DNA from 2 places in the Salinibacter pepae genome. Region 2 is predicted to be linked to the other one. Evidence: riboswitches for the same ligand, from Rfam matches in the RefSeq annotation. Region 2 holds a riboswitch; the other holds the start of a gene.
What was found. A riboswitch is a leader RNA that binds a small molecule or an ion and turns the genes downstream of it on or off. The one in region 2 is predicted to bind thiamine pyrophosphate.
Positions count from the first base shown of each region.

Region 1: another riboswitch for thiamine pyrophosphate. It lies ahead of tenA (thiaminase II); the one in region 2 lies ahead of OJA40_RS11700 (ABC transporter substrate-binding protein).

Region 1 is NZ_CAMTTE010000001.1:2,319,350-2,331,448, forward strand. Features, by position in the region: gene OJA40_RS09710 (MBL fold metallo-hydrolase) at 1-825, shown strand, start outside; gene OJA40_RS09715 (SulP family inorganic anion transporter) at 992-2,728, shown strand; gene OJA40_RS09720 (ArsR/SmtB family transcription factor) at 2,802-2,981, shown strand; gene OJA40_RS09725 (ZIP family metal transporter) at 3,148-3,897, shown strand; gene OJA40_RS09730 (Dps family protein) at 4,096-4,605, shown strand; gene OJA40_RS09735 (efflux RND transporter permease subunit) at 4,760-7,903, shown strand; gene OJA40_RS09740 (DsrE family protein) at 8,055-8,525, shown strand; gene tenA (thiaminase II) at 8,563-9,276, opposite strand; TPP riboswitch at 9,346-9,449, opposite strand; gene OJA40_RS09750 (PAS domain S-box protein) at 9,556-12,099, opposite strand, start outside.
Region 2 is NZ_CAMTTE010000001.1:2,803,895-2,815,993, forward strand. Features, by position in the region: gene OJA40_RS11685 (ABC transporter permease) at 1-3, opposite strand, end outside; gene OJA40_RS11690 (GAF domain-containing protein) at 166-675, opposite strand; gene OJA40_RS11695 (DUF427 domain-containing protein) at 743-1,027, opposite strand; gene OJA40_RS11700 (ABC transporter substrate-binding protein) at 1,527-2,468, opposite strand; TPP riboswitch at 2,554-2,676, opposite strand; gene OJA40_RS11705 (ferredoxin--NADP reductase) at 3,155-3,862, shown strand; gene OJA40_RS11710 (carboxypeptidase-like regulatory domain-containing protein) at 4,278-5,468, shown strand; gene OJA40_RS11715 (potassium channel family protein) at 5,598-6,275, shown strand; gene OJA40_RS11720 (hypothetical protein) at 6,378-6,692, opposite strand; gene OJA40_RS11725 (DUF2214 family protein) at 6,984-7,469, opposite strand; gene OJA40_RS11730 (hypothetical protein) at 7,542-7,949, opposite strand; gene OJA40_RS11735 (hypothetical protein) at 7,996-8,784, opposite strand; gene OJA40_RS11740 (TIGR03643 family protein) at 9,219-9,611, opposite strand; gene OJA40_RS11745 (hypothetical protein) at 10,151-10,534, shown strand; gene OJA40_RS11750 (hypothetical protein) at 10,552-10,800, opposite strand; gene OJA40_RS11755 (zinc-dependent alcohol dehydrogenase family protein) at 11,379-12,099, shown strand, end outside.

The sequences.
Region 1 (12,099 bases), 480 kb from region 2:
GGCGCGGTGCCGCAGTCCACGCTCGGGTACGAGAAGCAGTTCAACCCGATGATCGACGCGGCCCGCGAGGACGAAGATGCGTTCGTCGACGCGATCCTGGCCGACCAGCCGGAGCCGCAGATCTACTTCGCCCGCATGAAGCGGGACAACAAGGAGGGGATGCCGGTGCTCGGCTCGCTGCCCTCCCCGCGCGAGCTGACGGTGCGCGAACTCAAGGACGCCACCGCGGACGAGGCGCCCCTCATCATCGACACGCGGCTCGACCGGTCGGCCTACATGGCCCACCACATTCCCGGCAGCCTCTATGCGCCGATGAACGACACCTTCAACACGGTGGTCGGCTCGCTGGTGGAGGACGAGACCACCCCCATCGTGCTGATCGCAGACGACGGGGACGTGGAGGAGGCCGTTCGCGACCTGGTGCGCATCGGATACGACAACGTGACGGGCTTTGCAGAGATCGATACGCTCCAGCGCTACTTCCAGGCGGGCGGCCCGAGCGAGACGATCGACGAGATCACGTTTGCGGACTTCGACGCCGAGCTGCAGGACGAGGCGACGGCCGTGCTCGACGTGCGCTACCGCTCGGAGTTCGAGGAGGGACACGTGGAGGGGGCGTTGAACGCGTCCTACACCCGCATGCCGGAGTACGAGACGGAGCTGCCCACCGACAAGACGCTGCTCGTGCACTGCGGCAGCGGGGCGCGGGCGGCGGCCGCCTCCTCGTACCTGGCGCGGACGGGGCACTCGGTGAAGTACGTGAACGACCACTTCGCAAACTACGAGGCCGACGAATCCACGTCCGAGGAGCCGGTGGCGGCATAGGGCCTCCCCTGCCTCCGCGGCGGAAAGGCGTCCGGGGCTGTCCCGGGCGCCTTTTCGGGTTTGGCGGAAACTGGGGATTGCGGGTGGGGGGCACGGCCCACTCTGGGGGCCGTACCCGCCGTTTTCGTGCCTGAGCCCATGGTGCTCACGTTGGACTTGATTCGGAATGCCGGACCGCATGTCGTTCTTCTCCCGCCTTTTTCCACTTGCCCAGCAACTGACCGACTACGGACGCGACCAGCTGCGTGGGGATCTGTCTGCGGGCCTGACGGTGGGGGTCATGCTCATCCCCCAGGGCATGGCGTACGCCCTCATTGCCGGCCTGCCGCCGATCTACGGGCTGTACGCCTCGCTCGTCCCGCTGGCCGTGTACTCCCTGTTTGGAACCTCACGGCAACTGGCGGTGGGCCCCGTGGCCATGGTGTCGCTGCTGGTGGCGGCGGCCGTGGGGCCGCTGGCCAACGGAGACCCCGCACTCTACATCGGACTGACCCTGCTGCTGTCGCTCATGGTGGGGGTGCTCCAGTTCGGGCTCGGCGTGGCTCGCTTCGGCTTTCTGGTCAACTTTCTCTCGCACCCGGTCCTGAGCGGGTTTACCTCGGCCGCGGCGCTCATCATCGGGTTCAGTCAGCTGAAGCATCTGCTCGGCATCGACCTGCCACGGTCCAATTACATCCACGAGATTCTGTGGGCGGCGGCCGGGCGGGTTGGGCAGATCGATCCGTTGACGGTACTGCTGGGAGTGGGCAGCATTCTTCTTCTGGTGGGCCTCCGTCAGCTAAACCCTTCCATTCCCGGGGCACTGGTGGCCGTCATGACGACTACAGGGCTCGTATGGGCCTTCGGGCTGGACGAACACGGTGTCAGCATTGTGGGAAGTGTGCCGGGCGGGCTTCCGGCCCCGTCGCTGCCGCCGCTCGGGATGGAGAATGTCTGGGCCCTGACGCCGAGTGCCCTTGCAATTGGGCTCGTCGGGTTTATGGAGTCCATCGCGGTGGCCAAGGTGTATGCGGGGCGGCACCGGTACGACATCGACGCCAATCAAGAGCTGATTGGTCTCGGCCTGGCCAACATCGCCGGGGCCTTTTTTAGCGCGTACCCCACCACGGGCGGGTTTTCGCGAACGGCCGTGAACGACGAGGCCGGGGCCCGGACGACCCTCGCGGGGCTCGTCGCTGCGGGCGTCATCGCCCTCACCCTGCTTCTTCTCACTCCCCTCTTCTACTACCTGCCAAACGCCGTCCTGGCCGCCATCATCATGGTGGCGGTCTCGGGGCTCATCGAATGGAAAGAGGCCCTGCACCTCTGGGACGTGGATCGGAAGGACCTGGGCCTGATGGCCCTTACCTTCGTGGCGACCCTCGCCCTGGGAATTGAAGAGGGCATTCTTGCAGGGGTGATCGTCTCCCTCATCGTGGTGATCTACCAGAGTTCGACCCCGCATACAGCCATCATGGGGCGTCTCCCCGGCACCGACACGTACCGCAACCTCAAGCGCAACCCGGAGGCCCTGACGCAAAGCAATGTGGTGGTGGCACGGATGGACGCCAACCTGTATTTCGCGACTGCGTCCGCGTTTCAGGACCTCGTGCGGCGGATCGACACGCAGGACCCCTCCCTCCAGGCGGCCGTGGTGGACATGTACCCGGTCAACCGCATCGACTCCACCGGCGTGGGGGCCCTGAAGAAGGTGATCGAAACCTGCCGGCGGCACAATGTCGCCCTCTACCTGGCCGGCGTGAAGGGACCGGTGAAGGACATGCTCGATGAGGCGGGCGTGACGAGAATGCTGGGGGAGGACCGGTTTTTCTTCGAGGTGTCCGGCGCGGTGGATGCGGCTGAGGCGGACGTGGAGCCCACGGATTCGGGGGTCGAGAGCCCCCTGCCGGACACGCCTGCCTGAAGAGCCCCCAACCGTTTTCATTTGCAAGGCCGACCCTGCTCCGTCTTGTCCCTGCGGTGCGTCGCCGGAGGAGATGCTCTCCGAGCCGACCATTGACACCCGTGCCGACCGGCTCGAGGCGCTCGCCAGCCCGGTCCGGCTGCGGATGGTGGACCTCATCTACCGCGGCGCCGGCGAGATCTGCGTCTGCGAGTTTATGGACCGCTTCGACCTGAGCCGGTCGACGATCCCCCACCCCCTCGAAGTGCTGTAGGAGGCGGGGCTCATCCAGAGCCGACAGGAGGGAACGATGCGGGGGCGCCGACAACAATCAAATGCGAGAGGGGCCGCGTGCGACCCGGGCCGGGCCGAGAGGCATCCGCCTGGGGGACGCCGTTGCCCCCCCTCAGCCTTCCACGCTCTTCCATACTCCACTGGCAATGGTTGTCGAAACCAGCGTCTGGGTCGTTCTCTTCGGCGCCACCATTACGGCCGTCGCCACCGGCCTGGGCGCGGTGCCCTTCCTGTTCGTGCGGGACGTGGGCGACTGGTGGCTCGGCGTGTTCAACGCCGCCGCGGGCGGGCTCATGCTGGCGGCCAGTCACAGCCTCATCGCTGAGGGATCTGTGCTGAGCACGGGCCGCACCCTGGTCGGCATTCTGGTCGGTCTGGTCCTCATCCTGGGGGCCAACACCTTTATCAGCCGGGGCGACGACCGCGACGTGGCCGAGCTTGCGGGGGCCGACGCCCGGAAGGCGCTGCTCATCCTGGGGATCATGACGGCGCACTCGTTTGCCGAAGGGGTGGGGGTGGGCGTCTCCTACGGGGGCGGCGACGAGCTGGGGGCGTTCATTACCGCGGCCATCGCCGTTCACAACATTCCGGAGGGCCTGGCCATCAGCCTGGTGCTCGTGCCGCGCGGCACGCCCCTCTGGAAGGCGGCCGGGTGGAGCATCTTTACGAGCCTGCCGCAGCCCCTCATGGCGGTCCCCGCCTTTCTGTTCGTGCTCGTCTTCGAGCCGTTTTTGCCGGTTGGCTTCGGGCTGGCGGCCGGCGCGATGATCTGGATGGTCTTCGCGGAGCTCATCCCGGATGCGCTGGAGGATGTGCCCGGGCCTACCGCGGGGGCGGCCGCCACGCTGGCGTTCGCCGCCCTCTTCGCATTCCAGCATTTCGCGCTGCACGTGTAGGGCGGATCGCAGCCGTCCGCCGCCCCGCCACGATCGGGCAGACGCGCCAACGTAGGCTTCACACGGCCCGGCCGCCCATAAGAAACACATGTAAATACAAGTAGTTGCAGAAAGTGCACGACACCGAAGGGGCCCACAGGCCTCCGACGACGGCTGGTTCGCGGTATTCTCGCCACAAAACCCGACCCCCTGACCCTTATGTCCGCTCCCGACCCCAACACGACGACCGCTTCCGCCCCTAGCACGGACGTCGCCCCGGAGAGGGCGGAGGCCGACGTAACGACGGGGCTGAACGACCTTCTGGCCGACGCCACGGTGTTCTACCAGAAGGTGCGGCACTACCACTGGAATGTGACCGGTCCCCACTTCTTTACGCTCCACGAGGAGTTCGAGACGCTTTACACCTTCTGGAACGATGCCATCGACGCGATCGCCGAGCAGGTGCGCAGCCGGGGCGACCGGCCCGTCCACACCCTCGCCGACATTCTGGATCTGGCCTCTCTGGAGGAGGACCCGAGCACCCCGGCGGCCGAAGAGATGGTCGAGGTCGTAATCGCGGACCTCGCGGCCCTCGACGAGCAGGTGCAGCATCTCGCCGAGCGGGCCGAGGAGGCCGACGACGCCGGTGCGGTCTCCGTGCTCGAGGACCTCAGTGAGCAGATTGAAGAGGACCGCTGGATGCTGCGCGCCTGGCTCAACGACCTGTAGTCCCGCCGGGACGTGCAGACTTGGCCCCCGTTTCCGGACCGGGAGCGGGGGCTTTTTCTGTTTGTAGCCGCTTCTCGTCGCAGCGCCTCTCCCTCACGTCGATGAATCGCCAGGAGGGGGCATTGCCCCACTCCGCTTTCCCCTCTAGTGTCTCATGAACCGCGCCATTGACTGGTTTGCGCGTCACGGCGTGGCGGCCAACCTGCTTATGATGCTCCTCCTGGTCGGCGGGGGCGTGGCCGGGGGGCTCGTGGTGCAGGAGAACTTTCCCGAGTTCAGCCTCGACGCCGTGGAGGTGCGCGTGCGCTACCCCGGCGCTGCCCCCGAGGACGTGGAGGACGACATCATTCGGCGCGTGGAGGACCGCATCGAGGGCGTCGAGGGCATCGACCGGCTGCTGGGCACCGCGGCGGACAACATTGGGGTGGTGACCGCGGAGCTGAAGCGCGGCACCAACCTGGACCGCGCCCGCACCGACATCAAGTCGGAGGTCGATCGCGTCACGTCGTTTCCCGAAAACGCGGAGGAGCCGGTCGTGACGGAGGTGACCAACCGCGAGCAGGTGCTCCAGGTGGCCCTCCACGGAGAGGCGTCCCTGCGCGCCCTCAAAAACGCCGCCCAACGCGCCGAGGGGGATCTCACGCGCACCCCGCAGGTCTCGTACGCGGAGGTCAGTGGCGTGCCCGACGAGGAGATTTCTATCGAAGTGTCCCGCGATGCCCTGCGGGCGCACGGGCTCACGCTGGCGCAGGTGTCGCGGCTCGTCCGCGAGGGGAGCCTCGACCTCCCCGGGGGCAGCATCGAGACGGAGGACTCGGACATCACCATTCGGACCGAGGGACAGAACTACACGACGTCGGATTTCGAAGACATCGTCCTGCTAAGCCGGAGTGACGGCACCAACGTGCGGCTTGGGGAGGTGGCGACCGTCGTGGACGGGTTTGAGCAGAATTCGGACCTCCGCACGCGATTTGACGGCGATCCCGCCGTCCTGCTCAACGTCTTCCGGACGGGCGACGAGCAGGCGCTGGCCGTGGAGGAGGCGGTCACGACCTACCTCAGCGAGACGCTTCGGCCGTCCCTGCCGCGGGGCATCGAGGCCACCGTCTGGCGCAACAGTGCCGAGAGCCTGCGGACGCGCCTCACCATCATGGTCGAGAACGGCGTCCTGGGGCTGGTTCTCGTCCTGGTGGTGCTCACGCTCTTTCTGGCCCCCCGGAAGGCGTTCTGGACCGCCTCGGGCATCCTTCTCTCGTTCGTCGGCGCGCTGGTCTTTATGCAGCAGTTCGGCGTGTCGATCAACATGCTGTCGGTGTTCGGCTTCATCATCGCGATGGGCATTGCGGTGGACGACGCCATCGTGGTGGTGGAGAACGTCTACGCCGAGCAGGAGCGCGCGGGCGCCCCGCTGACGGCGGCCGTGGAGGGCACCCAGCGCGTGGCCACGCCCGTGGTGTTTGCCGTGCTCACGACGATCGCCGCGTTCGCGCCGCTCCTCTTCGTGGGCGGCACGATCGGGAAGTTTCTCGGCGACATCCCCACGGTCGTCATCTTCGTGCTGATCGTGTCGGTGGTGGAGGTGCTCTTCGTGCTGCCGGCCCACCTGTCCCACGGCACCGGCGACGACGGCCCGTCCACCGCCGTGGGCCAATGGCTTGACGGGGTCCGTGCCGGGGTCCACGACCGCCTCGTGGCGTTCGTCCACGGGCCGCTGACGGGGCTCCTCCGGTTCGCCACCCGCCGCTACGGGGTGACGCTGGCCGGCGGGCTCTCGCTCCTCGTCGTCACGTTTAGTCTCGTGGCGAACGGGTACGTCAAGAACGAATTCTTCCCCAGCATCCCCGGCAACGTGGTGACGGCCCAGCTGGAGATGCCGCCGGGCACCAATGCCGAGGAGACCGCCCGCCGGGCCGAGCGGCTCCGGGCGCAGGGCCTGGGCGTCCTCCGTGGCCTGGAAGAGCAGTCAGGCGAGCGCCTGCTGGAGAACACGTACACGACCGTGAGCCGCCAGCCGGTAGCGTCGGGCGGCCGCACGCAGGCCGGCTTTACGGCCCCGCGCCCGAACGTGGCGGAGGTGAGCATTGAGATGGTGGACGCGGAGGCGCGAAGCGTCCCCTCCCCGGTTCTCGAAGAGCAGTGGCGCGACACCGTCGGAACCCCTGCCGGGGTGCAGTCCCTTGCGTTTACCAGCACCGCGGGCGGCCCGGGCGGCGACCCGGTCTCTGTGCAGCTGTTTGCCCCCACGACCGACGCCATGACGCGTGCCGCGGACGTCGTGCAGGACACGCTCCGGCGGTACGCCGGCGTCCAGGACGTAACAGTTGACTGGGAGGAAAAGCGCGAGCTGTCCCTCCGCATGACGCCGGCGGCCCGTTCCCTCGGGCTCACGCTGAGCGACGTGGCCCGGCAGGTGCGGGCGGCCTTCTTCGGCACGGAATCGTTCCGCCTGCAGCGGGGCGAGGACGAGGTGCGGGTGTACGTGCGCCTGCCCGCCGACCAGCGGAGCGCCGTGGCGGACCTGCACGACTACCGCATCCGCGCGCCCGGCGGCGCCGAGGTGCCGCTGGAGGAGGTGGCGACGGTCTCACTCGGCTACAGCCCCACCCAGATCGACCGGCAGGACGGGCGCCGCGTCGTCACGGTGAGCGCCGACGTCAATCCCGCCGTCACCACGGGCGGGGCGGCCACGGCCCGCCTCGAACGGGCCACGCTCCCGGCCCTGCAGGCGCAGGTGCCGACCCTGTCCTATCAGTTCGGCGGCCAGCAGCGCGAGCAGCGGAAGGCACAGGGCGCGCTCCAGGCTGGCTTCTTGCTGGCCCTGTTCGCGATCTACGGCCTCCTGGCCATCCCCTTCCGCTCCTACGTGCAGCCGCTCATCATCATGAGCACGATCCCCTTCGCCTGGATCGGCGCGCTGCTCGGCCACTTTCTGCTCGGGTACAACCTGATCCTGCCCAGCATCTTCGGCATCATCGGACTCAGTGGCGTCATCGTGAACGACGCGCTCGTGATGCTCGACTTTGCGAACGAGGAGCGCGGCGAGGGCACCTCGTGGCGAGACGCCCTCGTCCGGGCCGGACAGGTGCGCTTCCGCCCCATTCTGCTGACCTCGCTCACCACCTTTTTCGGCCTCGCGCCCTTCATCCTGGAGCGGAGCGTGGAGGCGCAGTTCCTGGTGCCCATGGCCATTAGCCTGGGCGGTGGCATCCTGGTGGGCACGGCGGTGCTCATGCTGATCGTGCCGGCCCTGGCGATGCTGCAGCGCGACGTGGTGGCGGGCCTCCGGTCTCTGTTCTGAGGTGATGCACGCCCTTGCGTCTGAACACCATACGTCTGAACACCACGGGGGCGCATTGCGGCGTCCCCGCGGCCGCCTGAACGGCCTCACGTTCTACTCCTTCCCCACGACCCTTCACAACATGACTTTTTACACCGCGACTTTTTGCAACATGAACGCTCTCGTGTGCCACCGCGCGCAGTCCCTTTTGCTCGTTGCAGCGGCCCTCGTGCTGCCGCTGGGCGCCCAGGCACAGCCCACCACGTCCCCGCCCGATGCGCCCTCGCGGGCCGCGGCGGAGGCGCCCCGCACGGCCTACCTCGTCCGCAGTGCCGACATGCTCCCGGTGGTGCTCATGAGCGCTCGCACCTCGCTCACCGGCGAGGCGGACGGCTTTGCGGCCGCGGCCGCTGACGTGGTGGTCGTGGGGCCCGCCGTGAAGGGCCTCGTGGCGGGCGGCCCGCACGCCAACGCCCTGAGCAAGAGCCTCGACGCCGGGGTTCGCGTGGTGGCGTGCGGCCTCGCGATGCAAAAGACAGGCGTGACCGAGGGCGATCTTCTCGATGGCATCGACACCGCCCCAAACGGCTTCCACGAGCTGTTTCGGCTGGAGGCGAAGGGCTACGTGACGCTGCAGTTGTAGGCCGCTTCGGCGCCGGACCCGCAACGCGGAGGCGCTCCTACACCGGCCACTCCTGCTGCGTCCAGGCCTGGTCCCAGAACATCCACTCGTAGCGGACGCTCGTGGTAAATGCCGTCTTGGCGCGTTCGCGTGCAGCGTCGTCGGCCGCGTCGGCAAACCGTTGCAGGCGTTCCAGCAGGTTGTCCATGTAGTCGTTGAACTCCGGGTCGCGGTACATGGCGAGCCACTCGGCGTAGGGGTGGTCGTCGGGGATGTCGCCCATCTCGCGCTCCAGGCGCTGGCCGAGCTCCACGTAGAGCCAGGGGCAGGGCGTGAGGGCGGCCGTGCCCGCCACGAGCGTCCCCCGCTGGGCCCGCTCGATCATGTGGTTCTGGTAGGCCCGGTTGTTTGGGGTCAGCTGGAGCTGGCGGATGTCGTCGGGGCCGTACCCGAGCGCCTCGCCGTAGCCCTCGTGGAGCTCCCCCTCGACGACGATCGCGAGGCGGGCCGCGTCGATGAACCAGAGCGTGTCGTCCGGGTCTGTGCACTGGGTGGAGAGGAGAGAGGCGGCGTCGGCGAACGCCTCCAGGTAGCGCGCGTCCTGCATCTGGTAGAACGTGAAGGTGTCCGCCTCCAGCGTGCCCTCGGCGAGGGCGTGGACGAACGGGTGGTCGAAGGCCGCCGTCCACGTCTCGTCGGCGTGGGCCAGGCAGGCCTCCGCAAAGGGGGGCACGGAGAAGGCGCGGGTGTCGAGGGGGGCAGTCAGGTCCATGGGGCTTCGCGTAGTCGATAAGGGAAACGGCACGCGCGAAGCCAGAGGTGGACGCGCCCAGGCGGGCGACGGGGGAGAACTGTGCTTTCCTGCGCCGGCATGACCCGGATCAGGTTCGGAGGGACTCTCTCAGCCCGGCCGCCGTGCGGCGCCGAACACCCCTAGCTTCATCCCAAACGATAGGTAGGAGCGGGGAAAGCGTCCACCGTCTGGGTGCCGATTGGTGCAGGCCGCGGGCAAATTTCCAAAACCTTTCTCCGTGTCTCCACGCCTGCGCCCCTAGGCCGGGTTCGGGGCGTCCGCCGCGGGCACCCGCACGGTGAAGCAGCTGCCGTCGCCCATTGCCGTCTCGACCGCGATGGTGCCGCCCATCTGCTCGATCGCCTGCTTCGTGACGGCCAGGCCGAGGCCCGTGCCCTCGTACGTCCGGCCCGTCCCCTCCGACGCCTGGCGAAAGGGCTCGAAGAGCTCCGGCACGTGGTCGGGGTCCATGCCCACACCGGTGTCCTCGACCTCCAGGACCACGTCGTCCCCCCTCCGGCCGGCCCGGACGCGGACCGTCCCGCCCTCCTCGGTGTATTTGAGGGCGTTGGAGATGAGGTTCTGGAGGGCAATGCGCAGGCCGCCCTCGTCGACACGAGCCCAGAGGGGCCCCTCCGCCGTCTCTCCCTGCAGGTCGATGCCTTCGGTGAGGGCCTGGGGCTCGAACAGGTCGGTGGCCTCCGCCACCTCGTCCGCCAGGTCCAACGGGCTGCAGTCAAGCTCCATCTCGCCGGCCTCCAGCCGCGAGAGGTTGAGCACCGTGTCGAGCGTCTCCAGCAGGCGGTGCCCGCTCTCTTCGATGAGGGCGGCAAACTGGTCGAGGGTGGTGGCGGCGTCGGGGGGAGAGTCCGAGTCCTCCAGCAGATTCGTGGCCTCGTCCCCGATAACCTCGGCGAACCCAATGATCGAGGTCAGTGGGGTGCGGATCTCGTGGCTCATGTTGGCGAGGAAAGCGCTCTTCATCCGGTTCAGGCGCTCGGCCTCCTCTTTGGCCGAGACGAGTTCGCCTTCGTACTCGATCCGGTCGAGCACGAGGGCGGCGTAGGTTGAGAGAATCTCGATCAGGCGGCGGTCGAAGTTCGCGATGGCCCCGGCCTCCAGGGCCGCGACCGAGATGGTGCCGTGCGTCCCGATCGGCACGACGGCCGTGGCCCGCACCGCCCCGTAGTCGGCGGAATCGTCGACGGCACTCAGGTCGTCGAACAGGGCGGTCTCCCCGTCCCGGAAGGCCGTGGCCACGACGCTCTCGCCCGTCACGTCGAAGGACGACGGGTTGGAAATGTGGTCGGCGACGTCGGGCGAGGCCTGGACCGGGACGAGGCACTCGTCCTCGCGGACGCGGACGATGACGACAGGGTACCCAAACACCTCGTTCACGAGGTCCACGATGGAGCGGCCCACCGCGGCTGTGCTTTCGGCACGGAGCACCTGGCTCGTCGTGGTATAGAGGGCCTCTACCTTGTCCTGACGCTCCTGGAGGACCTGCTCACGGCGCTTCCGTTCCGTAATGTCGGTGGCCACCCCGATAATGCGTTCGAGCCGCCCGTCCTCGCCGTACACGCCCGCGGCCCGGTCGCGTACCCACCGCACGGCGCCGTCGGGCTGGACGACCCGGTACGTTTCCTCGTAGGCGTCCGGGTCCTCGCGCTGGGTGTCCAGGGCCGCCTGGACCCGCTTGCGGTCGGCCGGGTGAATCGCCTCCACCACGGCGTTTGGGTGGTCTTGGAGCTGATCGATCGGGCGGCCCCAAATCTCCTCGTAGGCGTCACTAATGAACTCGATCTCCGACTTGTCCGCCGGGCTCATCCACACCACGTCGGTAATGTTCTCGCGAAGCTGCTTCAGCAGGCGTCCGCGCGTGCGGAGCTCGCGTTCCGTCGTCTTCCGTTCGGTGATGTCGGTGTAGATGGCATACCCTTCCGTCGGGCCCGGGCCGTCGTCCCGAAGGGTCACCTGGACCCGAAAGTCCCGGGTGCCGTCGCTCGTCTCCCGTTGCACCTCCCGGTCCACCGGTTCACCGGCCAGCAACCAGCGCCGAATTGAGTCCGCCTCGTCCTGGGCGTCGGGCGGTACGATCTCGGCCTGGAGGTCCTTGGTTCGGATCTGCTCCTCGCCAACCCCGAAGACCGACTCGAAGGTGTCGTTGACGGTTTGGACCCGGAGGTGGCCCTCCTCGTCGGACCAGCCGTGCACGACCGGCGTGGGCAGGTTGTGGAAGAGCGTTTCGAACCGGTCGCGCTCGGCCTGCACGGCCTGCTCCGCCTCCCGCCGGTCGGTAATGTCGAGGAGCACCCCGTTGAAGAGGGTCTCATTCTCTCTGCGCTCGGGCATCGAAGAACAGAGGAGCCAGATGCGGGTGCCGTCGGGCCGCTCGAACGGCAGTTCCATGCGGGCGGGGCGGTGCTCCGCGGCCGCGGCCTTCGTGCGCGCCCTGTATCGCTCGCGGTGCTCGGGCGGGATGCACTGCGCAAACCGGTCGTAAAACCCGTCCGGGTCCGGGGCGAGCCCCAGGACGGACGCGGCCTTCTCCCCGACGAAGTGGTAGCCCCACTCCCCGCCGGGACGGACGTAAAATTGGTAGGTCACGCCCGGCAGGCTGTTGGCAAGCCCGCGCAGCCGGGCCTCCTTCTCGCGGAGGGCGTTTTCCGTCCGTCTATGCTCGGTGGTGTCCCACCCAGTCGCCACGAACTGGCGCGCCCCATCGACGGCAATGCACCGGAGATCGACCTCCACCGGGAACGTCGAGCCCTCCTTTCGGCGGTACCGGCCCTCCCGGCGGTG
Region 2 (12,099 bases):
CATTCGGGCTCTGAAAAGCGTCAGGAAAGTGGCGAGAGGAGAGGGCAAGACGTGAGCCGGAAGAGGCCCGACGTGTGGCGCCGGAGGCCACGTGTCACGGCCGAGGTTCACAACGCCCGCTGGGGACGGGGGGCCGCCCCAAGGGTTGTCTCAGCTCTCCAAGGGCTACCTCAGTTCTGTGTCGCCGAATTGCTCGCCGAGGTCCCGACACAGGGCCTCCAGGTGCTCCCGGTCGGTCGGGTCGAACGCGCCGAGCGTGTCGGAGTCGACGTCGAGCACGGCCAGCAGGTCATCGCTCGGCGTAAGGACGGGCACGACGACTTCCGACTGGGTGGACGACTGGCACGCGATGTGGTCCGGGGCCTTGGACACATCCGGCCACAGCTGCGTCTCGCGGGTCCGCGCCGCCGCCCCGCACACCCCGCGGCCAAAATCGATGTGGAGGCAGCCGTGCGGGCCCTGATACGGGCCCACGAGCAGCGTCTCATCGGACACCGCCCGGTAGAACCCGGTCCAGTCGTAGTGGCCGAACGAGTGGTGGAGTTCGCACGCCACGGTGGCCATCGCCGACACCCAGTCGGTCGGGCCGTCCAGCAGCGCGTCGATGCGGCGACGGGTGTCGGCGTAGCGCTCGGCTTTGTCCGATGCGGTGGCGGGGGAGGCAGGAGAAGGCATCTGGGGCGGGCGGTCGTGTGTGAACGTAGTCAGGGACGGCCCAACGGGCGGACCGCGAGGGGCAGTGCTACTCCGTCACCTCCACCTGACTGGTGTAGAAGGCGACGTGGTCCTTGAGCTCGGAGGCCTCGTCGGACGGATCCGGGTAGTACCAGGCGGAGTCCTCCGCGCGATTGCCGTTGTCCACCAGGTCGTAGTAGTGGGCCTTGCCCTTCCACGGGCAGGTGGTGCGGTGCTCGCTCTTCTTAAAGTAGTCCTTGTTCAACGACGCGGGCGGGAAGTAGTGGTTGCCTTCAACGACGACGGTATCGTCGCTCTCGGCAAGAACGATGTCGTTCCAGGTGGCTTTCATGGTAAGCGGTCGGTTGTGATCAGAAGTGAACGTGATGGTCCTCGTCTTGCAAGGCACGGGGTGTCTTTGATAGCATAGGTGTTACGGGCCCGCGGTCCACAGGTGCCCCGTCGTGTCGAAGTTGTTGCAGTGTCAGGGGGGAGCGCCGCCCCTGCCGTGATTGGTCCTGAGAGGCGTCCCGAAGCGTGCGGACCTTCCAGGGCGCCCTCAGCAGCAGGAAACGAATGGCCATGGCGCCCTCCACGACGCCGGCAATCACGAGGGCCACGACGAGGACTGACGTTTGGGGGGCAGCATGCCCACGATCCCAACCCGATCCACAGCGTGGCCGGTCCGTAGAAGAACGGAAGCGTGCAGTCGATCCCCCGTCGTTGTTGCTCGTTGGACAGCGCGTCGTACGCCGCCCGGTCGGGCATGTTGAGGACGGAGGGGGGCCGCACGGCGGACGACGAGCTGGCGGGTCGACGCTCGCGCCCTTTTTCGTGAAAGCGCGGGCGCTTCATCTGAGGGCCGCCGCGGTCTCTTGCGACGGCGTTCCCGGCCCGGGGAGCGCGAGGGCGTTCGTCCAGTACGCCTCCTTCCCGGGGCGGTCGTCGATCAGGTCGCGACCTGCCATCCAGGCCTCCAACTGCCCGTAGTACTGGGCCGTCATCGACAGGTCGTACGTGAAGCACGGCAGGGTGGCCCCAAAGATCGCGTCGGTCTGTGCGTCGTCGAGGTCCGCCCCGGTGCGCCGCGCGTAGACGGCCCGCGCCTCCGCCGGGCGCTGGTGCAGAAGGTCGATCCCACGGCGCAGCACGTCCACGAGGCGGGCGAAGGCGTCTCGGCGCTCCTCCAGCCGACTGGGCGTGCTGATCAAGACGAGTTGGCAGAAGTCCGGGATGCCCCAATCCTTGAGGGCGAAAAACTCCGCGTCGAGGCCCCGCTGGGCCGCCTCCACGAGCTCGAAGTTATAGAAGGCCAGGGTGGCCGCGTCGGCCTCTCCGTCGACCAGGGCGTCGGTGTGGTAGAAGCCGTAGTCGACCGGCGTGAACGCGTCGGGGTCGTACGTTCCGCCGTTGGCCGCCACCATCGAACCGGCGATCGCGGGGCCGCCGGGGCCGGGGGCCCCAGGATATTGCAGGCGTGTTCCGGCGAGGTCGCGGGGGCGCTCAATGCCGGCGTCGGGGCGGTACATCACCCCGCCGTTGGTGTGCAGGAACCGGGTGAAGCCGACGACCGGTCGGCCGGCGGCGCGGTCCTCAACGAGGTGGAGCGGCTCGGTGACCGCCACGTCCATGTCGCCGTCTTCGATGGCGGTGACGGCGTCGAGATGCTCCTCCGGCTCAATGACCTCGAGGTTCAGGCCGGCGTCTTCGAGCCAGCCGTGTTCTTTGGCGAGAAGAAGGGGGGTGTGATCCGGGTTCAAGAACCACTCGAGCCCCAGGCGAATCGTGTCCATTTCGGGAACGGAGGTTGTGCTGGCGATTGACGAGAAAAGAAGCGCCAGCAGTGCCTCCCCTGCCCACGGCCGTGGGTGAAGAGCGGGACGGGCCAAGACGAGTTCCTACGCCGGTGCGAACCGGGTCAGGTTCAAAGGGTGTGATCTCAGCCTCGACTGCACTGCACTGACCACAGGCACAGGTGTCGAAGCACCCCTAGCGCATGTACGGCCGTATCATAAGGGGTGCCCGAATCGACGTCAATGCCCACCCGGCGGAAATTTTTGCAAGCAGTGGGGCGTGGCGATCCTGTTACAGTACAGGGGGCCCTGTGGAGGGCGGCCAGGGGAATTCGTTTGGGGACGCCACGCCACGTCCCCTCAACCCATACGCCGTCGCCACCCTGCCGGGAACGCTCAGCGGATGCCTCCTCGTGACAGGCGGACTGAGACACAACAACTTAACTAAGCAACCAAAATCGCCCGCCCCCGGAATCTTTCCGGCCGTCCCCCGTTGCTTCCTTCTAGCAAAAACCCACAAGAACCCGTTTCCAGTTTTTAAAGGAAGCAGTCTCGTACGTCGGCCCTGCGCCGCCCCTTCTGTACGTTTCCACCCCATCCGGACTGCGGTCTGCCGACCATCATCCTCGATGTAAAGCGGCCTGCACTCCCCTTCTGAACTCTACCAACGCAAGAACCCGTCCCCCATGGCTTCCGACACGCTAGAGACCACGCTTACCTCCATCCACCAGATGACCCCTCGGGTCAAGCAGTTCATCCTTGAGGCGGGGGACCACACCTTCGCCTACCAGCCGGGCCAGCACGTCGTGATCAAGTTTGAGCAGAACGGAGACGTCGTCGGGCGGCCCTACACGCCGGTCAACCTGCCGGGCACCGGGGCCCTGGCCCTCGGCATCAAGCGCTACGACGGCGGCACGGCCTCGACCTGGATGCACGACCGGTCGGTGGGGGACCAGGTCACCGTCACCCGGCCCAGCGGCAACCTCCATCTGCGCGACTTGGACCGAGATGTCGTGTTCCTCTCGACCGGGACGGGCATCACCCCGATGATCGCGATGCTCAAGCAGTACCTGAGCGAGGGCAGCGGCCGGGCGGCGTTCCTCTACGGGGAGCGGACGCAGGAGGACATCATGTACCGGGAGACCCTCGACCACCTGTCCGCCGACCACGAGAATCTGGAGGTGCTCTACTCCCTGTCCGACGAGGACTGGGACGGGCCGACCGGGCACGTGCAGACCCACCTGGGCGATGTGGTGGACGAGCGCTTCGAGGACCCGCACTACTACATCTGCGGGATCCCCCCGATGGTGGTCGACAGCGAAGAGATGCTGCAGGAGGAGGGCGTCGACGACGGCCGCATCTTCACCGAGGGCTGGGAAAGCGACGCGGTGTAGCCTGCGTGCCTCCCTGGGAAGCCCGTCGCCTCACATCCGCCGTGTGGCTTCCGACCCGGCTTCCACCCCCGTCGCTTCGGATTGCCGCTGTGCTTTACCACCTGTCCCGCTGTGGACGGTGGTCCCGGTGACCCAAACCGGACCGGCTCCCGACCATGGAGGCTGTGGATCTCCCCGCGGGTGTGGCTCCGACGAAGGCGCTGCCCGAGCGGATGCGTCTCCTGCCTCGGCGCAATTGTAACCCTGGCGCAGTTGTAACGCCCTGCCCCTGTAACGCCCTGTCCCCGCCGGGCACACACGATCAGGGGATGAGTGCGCGGCCGGAGATGGGCGCCCATTGTCCTCGCCCACGCCATGGAGAGCAGACTCCGTCTGTCCCACCTACACTGCTTCTTTTCCGGATTGCCTTCGTCCCATGCGTCGTGTCACAGGGGGGCCCCATCTCGCTTTCTTCCTCTGCCTCTGTGCGCTACTTGGCGCCGGGCAGGCGGCCAACGCCCAGCAGCCCGCCCCTGCACGCGGACGGGCCACCCTGGTGGGCACCGTCGTAGACTCGGCGACCGGCGCCCCCCTGTCGGACGTGAACGTTTTCATCGCGGAGAGCATGCGGGGGACGACGACCGACGACCAGGGGCGCTTTCGGCTCACGGGCGTGCCGCTCGGGGCGCAGCAGCTGTACGTCTCTTTCGTGGGGTACGAGTCGGCGTCCCGGAGCCTCAACCTGCGGGAGGCGAGGCCGTATCGGTTCGAGTTTGCGCTGCCGGAAACGGTCCTGGAAGGAGAGGGCGTCGTCGTCGAGGCCGAGCGGGACGAGCAGTGGCAGCGGCGCTTCGAGCGATTTAAGTCGGCCTTTCTTGGCGAAACCCCCAACGCGGAGCAGGCGAACATCCGAAACCGGGAGGTGCTCAGCTTCGACGGGGGCCTGGGCTCGCTGGACGCCTTTGCCGCCCGCCCCATCGTGATTGAAAACCAGGCCCTCGGCTACCGGGTGGAGTACCACCTGGAGGACTTCAAGGTCACCCAGCGGCGGACACAGTACGATGGGGAGCCGTTCTTTGAAGAACTGGAGGGCACCCCGGCCCAGGAGGCGGAGTGGGAGAAGGCCCGCCGGGAGGCATTCCTCGGGTCCTTCCACCACCTCATGCTCGCCATGATTGAGGGTCGGGTCGAGGAACAGGGCTTCAAGCTGTTCTACCGCCAGAACGCACCGGGCGGCCCCCCCGGCAGCTCGTCGTCGGGCCCGCCGGGGAGCGGCGGCTTTGGATCGGGCTTCTCCGGGGGCGGACGGATGTCCATCGAGGTGGGCGACATCATGACCGAGGGAGACGGGCCGGACGAGCACATTCTTGACTTTCAGGGGGCGGCCGAGGTCATCTACCTCGGAGAGAAGCAAAGTGAGGCCTATTCGGCCTGGCGGGAAGAGCGCACCGGGCGCCGGGGCGGACGGGCGCCCCGCTACCAGACCTCCCAGTTCTGGCTGGAGCGGGGCCCGGCCACCGTCGACTACAAGGGCGAAGTCGTGGAGCGGTACGGCGTGACGGTATCGGGATACTTCGGGTTCGAGCGGGTGGCCGACCAAGTGCCAAAGGGGTACCGTCCGCAGTAGGCGCCGATGCGGGCGGCCGAAACCCTTCTCCGAGGCGACGAATACAGCCCGTGGGGATCTTGATTCCACGTCCTCACGGCACGCGGCCCGCCGCGCGTCCTCGCATCTACCAGAAGCCCATCCACCCACATGACTGCCATTTCCACCCCAGACTCGGAGGATCTCCACATCATCATCGCCGGGGCCGGGCGCGTCGGGCACCGGACGGCCCGGGTCCTGAGAGACCAGGGCCACGACGCGTATCTCATCGACAAGGACCCGGACATCGTCGAGGACGCCCGGCAGGCGCTGGGGGCGACGGTTATCGAAGGGGACGCCACAGACCCGAAGGTGCTGGCGCAGGCCGACCCCAAGCGGGCCGATGTCCTCGCTGCCCTCACGGAGACCGGAGCAACAAACTTTGCAATCTGTGCGGTCGTCAAGCACCTCACCGGCGACATCCGCACGGTTGCCCGGATCGAACGGCCCGATCAGCTCGACGAGGAGGGCACGTTCTTTGACCGGGTGGTCTACCCGGAACGGGCCGGGGCAAAGTCCGCGGTTAATCAAATCCTGACCGGGGACACGCGGGTCTTCGAGGACGTTACCGGCGACCTTGACGTGGCGGAGGTTCAGGTCGCCCTGGAGGCCCCGGCTGCCGGCAAGCAGCTGGATGCCGCCGCGCTCCCGGATCAGAGTCACGTCGTGTTCGACGTCACCAACGACGAGGTGCCCCAGCCCGGCACCGAGCTCGTGCCGGGACACCGGTACCTGATTGTGGCGGCCCCCGGCGTGGCCCGTGAGGCGCGGAGACGACTGGTCGGCTAGCGCCGAGGCCGCCGAGACACACCGCTCAGTGGGGGCGGAGGGGCGGCTGTTCCTCTTCTGCTCCCGGCTGGTGCCCAGAGACACTCGTGGCCCCGCGCCTCGCTAACCCGACGCGGGAAGGTAGTTCATCCCCTCCCCGACCGGGTCCGCCAACTGGAGTTCATCGACGACGTGCCGCTTCGTATTGGGCCTCAGCTCCGTCCACCGGGCATGGGCGAGACGGCCCAGTTCGATCGGGCTGCCGTACACCTCGTACCACTCCTCTGCGAACTGCTCGCCTCGTTGTTCGCTCACTCTGCGGCGCAGCTGCTGTAATTTCTCGGCCTGCCGCTCGAAGTCAGGGGTCCGGCTTCCGAACAGTCGCTCGAACTGGTCCAAAAGATCGGAGCGGGAAGGGATAGAGTCTGTGTCGTCCATCGGCCTGTTGGTCTGTGGGGGAGCGTGGAGCAGTCGCCCGACTGCGGTCATTGGGACCCGCGGCCAGCTGCCAGGCACCTGCCAGGAATCTATGCCGCTGGGGCAGGAGGTTCTGGTCCACAAAATGTGTGCGACGTTAAATGAGAACGGCCCGGTGGTCTGTCCATGCGCGCCTCCCTTCCGGTGTGATGTGGAAGAAATGTCGGAGGCGACCGTGCGAACCTGCCGGCAAGAGGGGGCGTGGGCGCACGCGGCATCGTCACCGGGTGGGGGCCGAGCTCCCCCGGCGTCTCAGCCGAGCCCGTAGTGCAGTGCGCTGCCGAGAAGGGGGAGGAGGGTCAGCAGGCCGAGTTCAAGCCCGACGGTGCCCCGCAACCTCCCGTTGCGAGCGGCTGAACGCGAGGGAATCGAGAGTCCCCACAGGTTCTGAACGGGCACGTCCTCGCCGTTGAGCTCGGCCTGCCACCGCAGAAACGTGAGCGTGGGGTAGATGGACGCCACGCCGACCAGCGTAAACAGCCCGACCTTCGTCCACAGCACCGGGCTTTGCATGTAGTAGGCAAACCCTTTTCCAAAGTACAGAACCTGCACCGCACCGGTGACGAACACGCCGACGGCGGCAATTCCGTACACGAGGTCGGCCGTGCCCAGTGACCGGGCCGTGGCGGCATCGGTGGGGCCGCGCAGCAGGGCGTACTCGGCCGCCACCGCGGCGTAGGTGAGCATGAAGCTGAGGATGTGCAGGTACAGCACGAGCGCGGAGGACCAGAGGGCCATCGGCATACGCAGATTGGCGAAAAACAAGTGCGAGGGCATGCCCAATGTGCCACAGGGTTCCCCGGCGGCCCGCTACGCCGGCACTCCGGCCGCCGGCACCCGCCGCACGGATGCGACGCGCCCGTTCTCGAACCGAACGTGGAGCCAGGACGGCGTCGCAGTGTCCTCTGCGTCGTAGATCAGCAGCGGGCGCTCGCCGTCGGACGCGTAGGCCCGGGGGACGCCCCGAAGCAAGATCACCTGTCGGCGGGTCATGCCCACCGCCACCGTGCCGCGGCGCAGGGCGTGTTCGATGGAGGGCGAAACCGAATGCGTGTCAAGGTAGTGCTCAAGCGCCGCGCAGCACAGTGGTGGGCCGCCGGTGCTGTCGCTCCCGCCGCCCCCAGGTGCGGTGAGCACGTACCCGAGACCAGCGCCCACGTACACCAGCAGGGCGAGTGTGGCCGGGAGGACATGCGAGACGAGCGGGAGATCAGGCATACCAATCGTGGAGGCGGGAGATCGTTGGGCGCCTCGTCGGACGCGTTCACTGCTTGGTGCCGGCTGCGTCGCCCAGCGCCGCCCTCACCCCGCCCACGGTGAGGCGGAGAAACGGCCCCTGCATGCTGGCGTCCGGGCCGCCCCCGAGGCGGCTCTGCCCGAGCTGCCAGTCGGAGCTGAGGGCGGAGAGCAGATAGCCGCCCCGCAGGCCGAGACGAAGCCCATCGCCCCCCGGCGTGCCGAACTGATACTCCAGCCCCGCCCCTAGGCTCACCAGCAGGCTCCCCGTGCTGAGCGTGGCGGACCGGTCCGGGTCGGCGAGAACATCGTCAAAATGGGTCGAGCCGTCGTCCCCAATGTTGAGCAGGAGGCCGCCCGCCCCGACGCCCGCCGTCGGGAACGCGCGCAGCCGAGGGGTCGGCTCAATCCAATACCCCAGCGACAACAGCCCGTACCCGCCCCCGAGAAAGACATCCCGCCCCTCAAACCCCTGATTTGGGGCGAGGAGGCCGTTCAGCTCAGCCCCCAGCAGAATACGACCCGCCACGACACGGTACGTGCCTCCGCCGATGGAAAGCAGCTCTGTGGAGAAGGTCGGGTAGCCGTTGGCGGACAGGCGGTCGTTGAGCGGCCCGAGATCAGTACCGCTCACGCCGATGGCTACGTAGCTGCGCTCCTCGGGCGCCTCGCCCGCATCCGCCGTGGGCCCGTCCTGCGCGACCACTGGGGGGGCGGCGGCAGCCAGCAGGAGGCCCCCGACGAGGAGCGCCTGGGCGGGGAGAAGGAGAAAGCGCGGGCGTGCGGACGAGCAGGCAGGGGGTGTCATCCGGTACATCAGCACGGAGGCATCTGTGACCAGTTGTTGAGACAGAGAGAAACGACCGACGCCCACGCCCGGACCGGCAAATGCCATCCGCTGCCGAGGGGACCGGTGCCGAAGTCCCCAGCCCCGAATCCCTGCGCCCGTCGCCTCCTTGCAGGAAGTCATTCGGCACGAAAGAGGCGAAGGTTCGCCTATTTTATCAAAAGAAGACCCTTTTATCATCTTTATTACGCTTGTTGCCCGGGGAGGTGGCTCTACAGTGCCAACGGCCGGGCAGGCGCTCGGGACGGTGACGGGGCGGCGTCTAGAACAGACGGGCAGATTCTGTCTCGTCTGCTGGGGGACGGTGTGCCCGCCTGTGCGAAAAACGAAGCGGTCGGCCCGCGACGAGTCGCCTTCGGAAGGGGTGCTGAACGGCCCATCAGCGTCTCGCGTCCCGCCGGTTGCTACCCGTCCGGGTCCGGGTCGTCGTTCTCGGGGACATCGGGTGCGTCGTCCGTGTCGCCCGGACGGTCCCGAAACGGAGACCCATCCCCCAGATCTGCAGGGGAATTCGGTCCGTCGAGGGGCTCCAGCGAACGGGCACCGGGGGGGCGTTTGCTGACCGAGTCGGTCAGAGACTGTCGGGCGGCATGCTTCGACGGGCGGCCGCTGACCCGCTCGCGCCAGAGCTTCCAACTCGACCGCTTCAGTCGGGCGCGCATCAGTGCGATGACGGCCTCTTCGTCGAGTCCGTACCGCGCCTCGATGGCCTCGAAGGGCACGTCGTCTTTCCAGGCCATGCCGATGACGTGGGACACGTCTTCATCCGAGAGGTTGTGGTCGCTTTGGACGCCCATGGCGAGCGAGAAATCTCAACGTAGAGCATACGTGGCGAAACGGCCCACCTCAAAGGCGCGGCACGACGGCTCCCCTCAGCCGACGGCGACTGGGGACCTGACGGGAAACGGACGGCCCTCGAGCCGAAGCGTATCTGTGCCGTCCATCGGGCGGGACAACTCATCAACTTGGACATGGACGGCACGACGATCGATTCGCCCAGGGCCTGGACCCGAGAGTAACAAGGTCGAAAGGTTGCGCGGTCGACCCAGGCGCCGCGGATCCGCTCCCGTCGATTGAGCGGGGCTGTCTACCGTTTGGCGGGCGCAGCCCAGGAGGGGGGCCTGATCCGTCTCCCGGATCGGCATCGTCCCTGACCGGTTCCGGGTATCCGCTGAACGAGACGACCGGCAGCCTGCATGTGCATTTGAAGGGCGAAGACAAAAGACGAAAACAAACCGTGCCCTGGGGCTGCCGCCTTCCGGACGGGGAGGCCCCGAGGGGCGCTCAGCGGAAGTCTTTAAGGGGACTCCCTTCGTGTCATCAGACCTCATTCACCGTGAACTACGTCCGCAGCGCCCTCACCTACGGCGCGATTTTTTGCCTGATCGGCCTGCTTCTCTTCTTTTTCGGCGGCCTTTTGCTCGGCGGCGAGTCCCGCCTGCCGGCGCCCCGTGGGGGCTGGGCGGGGGGACGAGCCGGCGTGGCCTCCGTCCGGGCCGGCATGCTGTTCGTGGCACTGGGGGCCGGGCTGGGCATGCTGGTGGCCCTGTGGGTGCAGGCGTCCTGGGGCGAGACCACCGCGGTTCTCGTCATCATCGCCGGGGGGATCTGGGCCTTTGGGCCGGCGGGGGTCGACGAGGTCGGGGAGGTGCTGTGGCGGATCGGTCGGGTGTGGACGGCCATTCTGGAGTGGGGCCCCGATCCGGGGTGGGGGCCGTAACACCCAGTCCGGAGGTGTCATTCCTGCCGGTCCCGCATGAAGGCCCTCAGGACCCGGCTCTGCCTCTTGAGGTACGTCGTGTCCGTTTCTTTGATGTTCGACATCGCCTCATCGGGCACTTCGTAGAGCACCTGACGGCCGCGTCGCAGTGCCCACGCGGCTACGGGATAGCCCTCGCAGGGCGCCCCCCGGCGCGTCGCCCGCGCCACGGCGGCCCGGCGCACGTTCAGGTGGCGGGCAAGCTCCGACTGAATGAGTCGCTGCATGGTTGCTGGAAGACGGTCAGGGAAGGAAAAGAACTGAGCGCAGTGCGGCGGGGCGGGCACGTTTGCCGGGGCCCTGCGTGCCCCGGGCCCTCTCTGATGCCTCGTCCTCGTCGAGACCACGGTCTCAAGAGGATGCGCAAGGAATCTCAGTTCTGAGGCGCCCGGGAGGTTCCCCGCCTGGGGCACAGCTACACGAGGCGACTGTCACCATCCGGGAAAATGGACCCGCCCGCAGTTCGTTTTCGTGCCGCACTGCCCCCTGGGGCCGGCCCAGATTCCGCAGGGGACGGGCGCAGGGGCTGAAAATGCTGAGCTCCCTTCAGCAGGTGCGGAAAGCAGTACAGACTTGTAACAAACCCGCCTCCGCCCCTCCCGGCTGCGTTCACACGCTTGTCAGAGGGGGACGAACCATTCAACCCGGCCCTGCCCCCCTCCTTCCTCAGAAACGTAGGAGGCATGCCCCCGTGAACGAAAAGGAATTTGATCCGGCCGCCCTACCTGCCGCGGCGGCGTAGAGCCACGGGGCCCCGTGGCTTCGTACCGAACTCTCCGTTCCAACCCTGACGCTCCCCCAACCGATGAGAGCCGCCGTCTTCCACGAGCCGGGCGACATCCGCGTCGAGGATGTGCCCGATCCCAGCATCGAAGCGCCCACCGACGCCATCCTGCGCATCACCCGCACGGCGATCTGCGGGTCGGACCTGTGGTTCTACCGGGGGCACCGGGACTACGAGGCCGGCTGGCGCACGGGCCACGAGCCGATGGGGGTGGTTGAGGACGTGGGCAGTGAGGTGCGCTCCCTGGAGCCCGGAGACCGCGTGCTGGCGCCCTTTGCGATCAGCGACGGCACCTGTGAGTTTTGCCGGCAGGGGCTGCACACCTCCTGCGTGCACGGCAACGTCTGGGCCGCAGAACACGACGGCGCCCAGGGGGAGGCCGTCCGTGCGCCGCAGGCCGACGGAACGCTCGTCAAAATCCCCGAACGCGCAGAAGGGGACGCGTCGCTGCTCCGGGCGCTGTTCCCACTGACCGATGTGATGGGCACGGGGCACCACGCGGCCGTGTCGGCGGGCGTGGAGGCCGGCTCGACCTGTGTGGTCGTTGGCGACGGGGCCGTGGGGCTCTGTGCCGTGCTGGCCGCCCAGCGGCTCGGGGCCGAGCGCATCATTGCGATGGGCCACCACGAGGAGCGGCTCGAGAAGGCCCGCGGCTTCGGCGCGACGGACATTGTCTCCAGCCGCGGGGAAGAGGCGGTCGAAGAGGTTCGAGAAATGACGCGTGGCGGCGCACGTCACGTCA